2 regions of the Paenibacillus sp. JNUCC 35 genome follow, and region 1 is predicted to be linked to the other one. Evidence: a T-box and tRNA genes for the amino acid it is inferred to sense, from the RefSeq annotation. Region 1 holds a T-box; the other holds one or more tRNA genes.
The links. The T-box of region 1 lies ahead of trpS (tryptophan--tRNA ligase). A T-box ahead of a tRNA ligase gene usually reads a tRNA of that ligase, here a tRNA-Trp.
Positions count from the first base shown of each region.

Region 2: it has a tRNA-Trp gene. The T-box ahead of trpS (tryptophan--tRNA ligase) is inferred to sense a tRNA for this amino acid. The anticodon was not compared.

Region 1 covers NZ_CM177771.1:5,243,033-5,247,423, forward strand. The annotation lists gene AC2TF6_RS23690 (aldo/keto reductase) at 1-901, shown strand, start outside; gene trpS (tryptophan--tRNA ligase) at 1,056-2,045, opposite strand; T-box leader at 2,232-2,494, opposite strand; gene AC2TF6_RS23700 (DUF4352 domain-containing protein) at 2,631-3,173, shown strand; gene AC2TF6_RS23705 (FAD-dependent oxidoreductase) at 3,389-4,391, opposite strand, start outside.
Region 2 covers NZ_CM177771.1:1,275,045-1,279,435, reverse strand. The annotation lists gene AC2TF6_RS05720 (alpha/beta fold hydrolase) at 712-1,497, shown strand; tRNA gene AC2TF6_RS05715 (tRNA-Leu) at 1,642-1,724, opposite strand; tRNA gene AC2TF6_RS05710 (tRNA-Arg) at 1,730-1,806, opposite strand; tRNA gene AC2TF6_RS05705 (tRNA-Leu) at 1,825-1,913, opposite strand; tRNA gene AC2TF6_RS05700 (tRNA-Cys) at 1,923-1,996, opposite strand; tRNA gene AC2TF6_RS05695 (tRNA-Gly) at 2,006-2,080, opposite strand; tRNA gene AC2TF6_RS05690 (tRNA-Gln) at 2,089-2,160, opposite strand; tRNA gene AC2TF6_RS05685 (tRNA-His) at 2,190-2,265, opposite strand; tRNA gene AC2TF6_RS05680 (tRNA-Trp) at 2,288-2,361, opposite strand; tRNA gene AC2TF6_RS05675 (tRNA-Tyr) at 2,367-2,452, opposite strand; tRNA gene AC2TF6_RS05670 (tRNA-Thr) at 2,458-2,533, opposite strand; tRNA gene AC2TF6_RS05665 (tRNA-Phe) at 2,549-2,624, opposite strand; tRNA gene AC2TF6_RS05660 (tRNA-Asp) at 2,666-2,742, opposite strand; tRNA gene AC2TF6_RS05655 (tRNA-Met) at 2,748-2,821, opposite strand; tRNA gene AC2TF6_RS05650 (tRNA-Val) at 2,838-2,913, opposite strand; tRNA gene AC2TF6_RS05645 (tRNA-Glu) at 2,967-3,041, opposite strand; tRNA gene AC2TF6_RS05640 (tRNA-Ser) at 3,051-3,140, opposite strand; tRNA gene AC2TF6_RS05635 (tRNA-Asn) at 3,144-3,219, opposite strand; rRNA gene AC2TF6_RS05630 (23S ribosomal RNA) at 3,373-4,391, opposite strand, start outside.

The DNA of each region.
Region 1 (4,391 bases):
CGTAATCGGCGTCGGCACATGGCAGTTCGGCGGCGAATGGGGACAGGACTTTACGCAGGACGAAGTGGACGCTGTCCTGGACAAGGCAAAGGAGCTCGGAATCAACCTTATCGATACCGCGGAATGCTACGGCGATCATTTATCGGAATCGTTTATCGGCAACTATTTGAGCCGCCGGGGCCGTGAAGGCTGGGTCGTGGCGACCAAATTCGGCCATCATTATCATGACCGCTTTAAACGCGACGAGCGTTTTTCGGCGGAAGATATGATCGGGCAGCTCGACGCCTCTCTGAAAGCGCTGGGAGTAGACTATGTCAACTTGTACCAGTTCCATTCGGGAACGGATTCCGTGTTCGACAACGACGCCCTCTGGACGGCGCTGGACAAGCAGAAGCAGGCGGGCAAAATTCTTCACATCGGCACTTCGATCGCGAAGAACGACAACCTTCATCAGGTAGCCGCCTCCACGCAGGTCGGCTCGGAAGCGATCCAGGTCGTGTACAACCGGCTCGACCGCGCTCCCGAAGAGAGCGTGTTCCAGTCGTGCCTGCAGCAGAACCTCGGCGTGCTTGCCCGCGTTCCCCTCGCGAGCGGCTATCTCAGCGGCAAGTACAAGCCGGGCGCCACTTTCGCCGCCACGGACACGCGCCACCGGCACGACCCCGCCGAGACGCAGCGCAAGCTCGAGGAAGTGCAGCGCATCCGCGAGCACGAAGTGCCGGAAGCGATGGACATGGCGACGTGGGCCCTCGCGTGGTGCTTGAAGCATGACGCGGTCAGCGCCGTCATCCCGGGCTGCAAAAACGTCGCTCAAGTCGAAAGCAACGCGAAAGCGGCGGCGTATCTGAGCGACAACCACCCGCAAGCATGGACGGAAGAAGCGGAAGCTTCCGGCGCATGATTGCGCATGCGAAAAAGCCTATCCGGTTTTAACGGATAGGCTTTTTTGCGTTGCCGTGCGGCACAAGTGCGTCGCGGCTGGGGGCTGCCCTTGGGCATGGCTGGGCCCTATGGAGCCTTGCGGTGCAGCACAGGCACACTGCCGCACTGGCCCGTCAGCGTCCGAAATAATCAATCCGCATCGCTTCCCGCACTTCCCGCATCGTTTCGCGGCCGATGCCGCGCGCTTTGGCTGTGCCGGATTGGAGAATTTCGTCCACTTCGGCAGGCTTCGCCTCGTAATAAGTCCTGCGCTCCCTCATCGGCTCCAGCAGGGCGTTCAGCCCTTCCGCCAGCTTCTCCTTGCAGGCTGTGCAGCTTATGCTCCCCCGTTCGCAGCTCTCCCTTATTTCCGGGGCATCCCCGGCCAGAAACGCCTCATGGTAGGAGAAGACCGGGCAAATCCCGGGATGACCCGGATCGTCTTTGCGGATTCTCGAAGGGTCCGTCTTGGCCTTCTTCAGTTTAGCTCTTATCTCTTCCGCAGAGGCATCGAGCTCAATACCGTTGCCCAGGCTCTTGCTCATTTTGCCGTTCCCGTCCAGACCGATCAGGCGCGGCGTATGGCCGACCAGCGCCCGGGGCTCTTCGAACACCGGCCGGTAGAGCGAGTTGAATCTCCGGACGATTTTGCGGGTCTGCTCGATATGAGGAATCTGGTCGTCGCCCACCGGGACGAGCGTTGCCTTGCAGAACGTGATGTCCGCCGCCTGGCTGACCGGATAACCGAGGAAGCCGTAGTACAAATCGTCGTACCCCCGCTGCTCCGCCTCGCTTTTGGTCGTCGGGTTATGCCTCAGCGAGCTGACTGTGACGAACATCGAGTAAAACACTGTCAGTTCGGCGATTTCCGGAATGAGCGACTGCACGCACAGCACAGCCTTCTCCGGGTCGATTCCGGCCGCCAAGTAGTCCAGCGCGACAAGCCGCAGATGTTTTCTTACCAGATCCGGGTCCTCAAAATGCGTCGTCAGCGCCTGCACATCCGCCAGCAGCAGAAACGTTTCCATCTGATGCTGCAGCTCCACCCGCTTTTTCAAACTTCCGACGTAATGGCCGAGGTGCAGCTTCCCGGTGACGCGGTCTCCCGTTAATATCCGTTCCATATTCATTTCTCCTTTGAATGTCGGTTTCAATTCCTTTTCGCAACTGTTTCAAATCTCCGTCCGTCCTGTTTTCCAGACGCCACCACCAACCGTCTTCCACGGCCATCACCCCCTTTATGTGAAATAAAATGTTTTCGAAGATTAAGGTCCGGAGCGTAAACCGGACAACAAAAAAACTCCGTCCTTAAAAAGGACGAAGTTTCACTTCGCGGTACCACCTTTGTTCGTTTGCCTGGACAAACGCGCTCTAACGTACGGAAAGCGGTCCGCTTTCGATACGGGGTCCCAGGATAACGGCCGGACCTGCTGCCGCCGGCTCCTACTGCCCGCAAAGGGGTTCGGACCGGCACTCGGAAGCCCATTCGGCGCCTGCCTGACACTGATTCTCACCTGCCATCAGCTCTCTGGAGTCCTGCCTGACGCTTACTCTTCTTCTTCATCGTGACGGGTATGCTTTCGGCTTGCTTTTCATCAGTTTATCAGGCTGCGGTGAGGAAGGCAACTGTTTGCGCCGGAATTGTTTACCAGGTTTCGTTTGCGGGTTATAAGTCTTAACGAACCATATTCAGATTGGGGGAGAGTCTTTTGAAAACAAAACTCGTCCTGCTTGCCGCCGTTTCGTGTCTGGCCTTGACCGCATGTGGAGACTATAAGGAGCAAGCATCCCCGCTCAAACAGGGCGGCGCCGCAGATCGTTCTTCCGCCGCCAAAGCGCCGCATTTTGCTGCGTCCCTCGCTCAGGAATACTCCAAAGAAGATACCGTTCAAATCGGCGATGCGAAAATAAAAGTAAGCAAAGTGGAAAAATTTACGGAGCAGGGTCCCGAAACGCCCAACCTGCCGGACGGCGAATTTGTCGTGGTGACGCTGAATATCGAAAATTCGGGGACCAATGAGCTCGCGTACAACCCGTACAGCTTTGAAATGGCCAACAGCAGCGGGATGACCAGCGATAAAGTGCTCGCTTCCTTCTCCGGAGAAACCGGCCTCAAATATGGCGAACTGGCTCCGGGCGGCAAAGTTTCGGGCACTCTGGTGTTCGAGCAGCCTAAGGGCGATCCCAAGCTCCAGCTTCTTCACAAAGAAAACGTCCGGCCGGACAAAGCGGTAAAAATCAATCTGCAATAAATGTGCGATTAAAGCCCGAACAATGAAAAATGCCCTGTTCCGCCGACGGAACAGGGCATTTATTTTTTTTATGACCGGCTTCATTTCGTTTTCTGTAAGCCTGTCCTCAGCAAGCACCTCTTGCGCAGGGGGACTCTTCGGGACACCCAAGCCCGGCCTTCACATGCACCTGGCCTTTATAGCGCTCAGTTCCCGCCTGTACAGTCTTCGGTTTTCTAAAACTTTGCTCCTGCCTGCTTTTCTACCGCGTCTTTGAGCATCATGTACACATCGCCGTCGCTTAACTTCTCTTTATTGGCGATGATGCCGAGGGTCGCTTTGCTGAGCAGCCCGCCGTTTTCCAGCGCGGCCTGCGCTTCCGCGGCTTCAACCTTCAGCCCCGCGGCCTGCGCGATCGTGTAGCTCGCCTGCTGCAGAGTCAGCGTTTTCTTCGCAGGCTCCTCCATCCCTTTCACGGCGGCGGAAGGATCTCCTTGGAAAGAAGCGGCGTACATCCGTCTTACGCTGTTCATCTGGTTCACCATCCGCTGCGCGTTCGACGGATTATCCAGATCCTTAAAGCCTGCGTTGGCATAAGAGCCGTAAGCGATGCCCATAGACACTGCCGCTTTCAGGCCGGGATACGCCTTATGCTTCATAAACGCCGCTTCGTCCAGCTTGTAAGGCTTGAGGTCCATCCCCTGATCGTTCAGCCGCTTCTGCAGCTCGGCGATCAGGGATTTGGATTCCGCCATGGCGCGGAAGGTCGTGCCCTTCTCCGTGGCCAGCTTGGCCGCCGTCCCTGCCGCTTCGCCCTCGGCCATGCCGACGGGGATGACGCGGGCGCTGCCGTGCGCCAGCGTGTCGTAGCTGGCGCTCCGGCCGACGACGAGAAGGCCGTCTACGTTCTGCGGCACGATGCTGCGGAACGGAACCGCGTACTTCGTCGGATGAACGACGACCGCGCCGTTATCGTTGGGCGACGTTCTTTGGATATCCGCCGGATAAGATCCGAAGGCGATCCGGTCCCACTGGTCGCGGTTTTCCAGCAAATCCACGACGCTGAGCCTGTACAGCCCCTCCATGTGGCGGGTTTCGCGCACATACAGCTCGGGAGCGATGCTGTCCAGCTCCACGTTCTTGAATTCATCGAACGTCTTCAAATACTTGACGACATTCGGAATTTCCTTGGCTGCGATTTCCAGCCCTTCCTTCTGAGATTTCGCGTTCAAGCCGTCG
Region 2 (4,391 bases), 2.3 Mb from region 1:
CATCGTTAAACGGGTATTATCTTAGATGGGCGTTTTTGCATGATTCGCGTGATTTTCTTAAATTACATGGTAATATGTCAAAAATTTCCGGGGAAATAATTTAGGGATATGACAAAGTGATCTAGGGGGGAGATCCCTTTTAACTCCCCTGCCTTCCAGACTAAGCGGACTATGAGAATCATATACAACCTTTCCGATTATAAGACTCTTCAGAGTCTTTTTTTAAAACACCAAAACTGAACCATTTTTTCTCTTTGGTATGATTTCTTCGCCGGAAGACATCAAATGCACAAGAAATTTCGAGACATTCCGAGGCTCTCTGCGGCTTAAAATTTATTACTAAATCTTCTAAGCATTTGTCGTTATCCTCAAGGATGACTAAAGAGGAAATTAAAGAGCAAGATAGCAATAAGACATTTCCTTTCCGTAGGGATCACCCATCCGGCAATAAACTCTAGACGCCTGTCATACAACCAACTGCTCATTCCTTGCAATTAGGCCTCAACTTTTGTTAAGAAGCTGTTTGCATGTTCTGGCCGTTCTGAAGCCAAGTCCGTACCATTTGCTGAATGATGTTCCTTGTTTAAAACAAACTTTTTTGTATTTAAGGAGTATCAATACTTAGAACAGCTGCTTAACTGTTCCAACTTGCGTGCATCAGCATTTTTTTCATACATATAAAGAATTCTACTAACTAAGGAGAGATGCGTTATGTTTACAACTATCCATGGCTTGAAAACTTTTTATGAAGAACGGGGAAGCGGTCCGGCCGTCTTACTTCTTCATGGCTTCCCTCTGGACCATCGGATGTGGCAGGAACAGATTGCGGCGTTAGAATCGAACTACAGGGTCATTGCTCCCGACCTTAGAGGTTTTGGCCAATCAGAGCCTCACAAGGACCTGATTACGCTGGAGCATATGGCAGATGAACTTCTGCTTCTTCTGGACCAACTCCAAGTGGAAAAAGCGGTTCTTGCCGGTTTCTCCATGGGCGGGTATGTAGCGTTTAATCTCCTTCGAAAAGCACCGGATCGTTTCAATGGACTTATACTGGCGAATACACGCCCGGATGCCGACCCTCTGGAAGGACAAATCAACCGGATGAAAATGGCGGCTTCCCTTCTTGAACAGGGTCCCCAAGCAGCATCAAAAGCCATGATCCCTAAACTTCTATCCGAAGGAGAAGGCTCCGCACTAGCCGGCGAACTACAAGATCAGATTGACGGAATGAATCCATTGGGACTTGTCCACGCATCTTTAGCCATGGCTTTCAGGAAAGACTCTACGGAGCTTCTGCCTACCATACAAGCCCCTACCCTTGTCATCGGTGGTGAAAAGGATTCGATCACACCCCCGGCGATCATGAAAAAAATGGCCGATTCCATTCCGAATGCAACCTATACCGAAATTAAAAATTCCGCTCATCTTACCGTTCGGGAACATCCGGATCAAGTAAACAAAGCGATTACGGATTACTTAAGCCATCTTCATTCTTAACAACGAAGAAAGACAGGGAGCCTACTGTACATAACTGTACAAAAGCCCTCTGTCTTTTCTTTCTGTATTTAAACCTTTACATAAATTCTATATTATGAAAGGAAAAAGCCCGACTCCAGTAAAACTGGAACCAGGCTTTTATGATGCCGGTGAAGGGACTTGAACCCCCACTCCCTTGCGAGAAACGGATTTTGAGTCCGTCGCGTCTGCCATTCCGCCACACCGGCTTGTATGGCGTGCCCTAAGAGATTCGAACTCCTGACCTTTTGATTCGTAGTCAAACGCTCTATCCAGCTGAGCTAAGGGCACAAATTTATTTAGCACTTTTGGTGCCGAAGACCAGACTTGAACTGGTACGGTAGTCACCTACCGCAGGATTTTAAGTCCTGTGCGTCTGCCGATTCCGCCACTCCGGCAAAGAATGGTGGAGGCGCCACCCAGACTCGAACTGGGGGTAAAGCTTTTGCAGAGCTCTGCCTTACCACTTGGCTATGGCGCCTTATTATAATGGAGCGGAAGACGGGAATCGAACCCGCGACCCTCGCCTTGGCAAGGCGATGCTCTACCGCTGAGCCACTTCCGCATATCATACTGGGGGTATAGGATTTGAACCTATGCATGACGGAGTCAAAGTCCGTTGCCTTACCGCTTGGCTAACCCCCAACATCTTGCAATTGTCAGTGAGTATTAAGTGGGGCGGACGAGGGGAATTGAACCCCCGAATGTCGGATCCACAAACCGATGCGTTAACCACTTCGCCACGACCGCCATATAAGGTTTTAAAGCTAATTGGCAGGGGCAGCAGGAATTGAACCCACACTAACGGTTTTGGAGACCGCTGTTCTACCTTTAAACTATGCCCCTAAAACTGGTGGAGGCTGATGGATTCGAACCACCGAACTCGTAAGAGAACAGATTTACAGTCTGCTGCGTTTGGCCACTTCGCTAAGCCTCCAGGAATGGTGCCGTCGAGAGGACTTGAACCCCCAACCTACTGATTACAAGTCAGTTGCTCTACCAATTGAGCTACAACGGCATATGTAATTATCAATGGTGGCTCGGGACGGAATCGAACCGCCGACACGAGGATTTTCAGTCCTCTGCTCTACCGACTGAGCTACCGAGCCTTATTATGTTCTTAAAATCCATTTGTATACAGAGATAAAAATGGCGGAGCTGACGGGATTCGAACCCGCGGTCTCCTGCGTGACAGGCAGGCATGTTAGGCCTCTACACCACAGCTCCAAGTATTGCGGGGGCAGGATTTGAACCTGCGGCCTTCGGGTTATGAGCCCGACGAGCTACCGGGCTGCTCCACCCCGCGTCAGTAAAAACTTATATGGTGGACGCTGACGGGATCGAACCGCCGACCCTCTGCTTGTAAGGCAGATGCTCTCCCAGCTGAGCTAAGCGTCCATAGATTTACATTATAATCATAATTATTAATCTTGTCAAAGGTAAAATTATGATGGTGACCCGTAGGGGATTCGAACCCCTGTTACCTCCGTGAAAGGGAGGTGTCTTAACCCCTTGACCAACGGGCCATATATAGATGGCGGAGAGAGAGGGATTCGAACCCTCGAGACGATTTCTCGCCTACACGATTTCCAATCGTGCTCCTTCGACCACTCGGACACCTCTCCATATGGCTCCCCGAACAGGACTCGAACCTGTGACAACTCGATTAACAGTCGAGTGCTCTACCAACTGAGCTATCAGGGAATAAAACTATCAGGGTTGCTCCCTGAAAACTAGCAGCGAAACGTGCAGTCGATCCATCCAAAGATCTTGTGGTGCATATGCTTCCGATGTCAGACACTAACGTGTGCTCGTCGCGTATGCTTTCGATGCGGCCTTTCCTGTCGGAAAAGCCTTGTGGTCAAGCCCTCGACCGATTAGTATTGGTCAGCTCCACACATTGCTGTGCTTCCACCTCCAACCTATCTACCTCGTCGTCTTCAAGGGGTCTTACTAATTGGGAAATCTCATCTTGAGGGGGGCTTCACGCTTAGATGCTTTCAGCGCTTATCCCTTCCGTACATAGCTACCCAGCTATGCCTCTGGCGAGACAACTGGTACACCAGCGGTACGTCCATCCCGGTCCTCTCGTACTAAGGACAGCTCCTCTCAAATTTCCTGCGCCCGCGACAGATAGGGACCGAACTGTCTCACGACGTTCTGAACCCAGCTCGCGTACCGCTTTAATGGGCGAACAGCCCAACCCTTGGGACCTACTTCAGCCCCAGGATGCGATGAGCCGACATCGAGGTGCCAAACCTCCCCGTCGATGTGGACTCTTGGGGGAGATAAGCCTGTTATCCCCAGGGTAGCTTTTATCCGTTGAGCGATGGCCCTTCCATGCGGTACCACCGGATCACTAAGCCCGACTTTCGTCCCTGCTCGACCTGTATGTCTCGCAGTCAAGCTCCCTTATGCCTTTGCACTCTTCGAATGATTTCCAACCATTCTGAGGGAACCTTGGGGCGCCTCCGTTACTCTTTAGGAGGCGACCGCCCCAGTCAAACTGCCCACCTGACACGGTCCCTCTACCGGTTAACGGTAGTAGGTTAGAACTCCGATACGATCAGGGTGGTATCCCAACGGCGCCTCCACCCAAGCTGGCGCTCAGGCTTCAAAGGCTCCCACCTATCCTGTACAGATCGTACCAAAGTCCAATATCAAGCTGCAGTAAAGCTCCATGGGGTCTTTCCGTCTTGTCGCGGGTAACCTGCATCTTCACAGGTATTAAAATTTCACCGGATCTCTCGTTGAGACAGCGCCCAAGTCGTTACGCCATTCGTGCGGGTCAGAATTTACCTGACAAGGAATTTCGCTACCTTAGGACCGTTATAGTTACGGCCGCCGTTTACTGGGGCTTCGGTTCACAGCTTCGG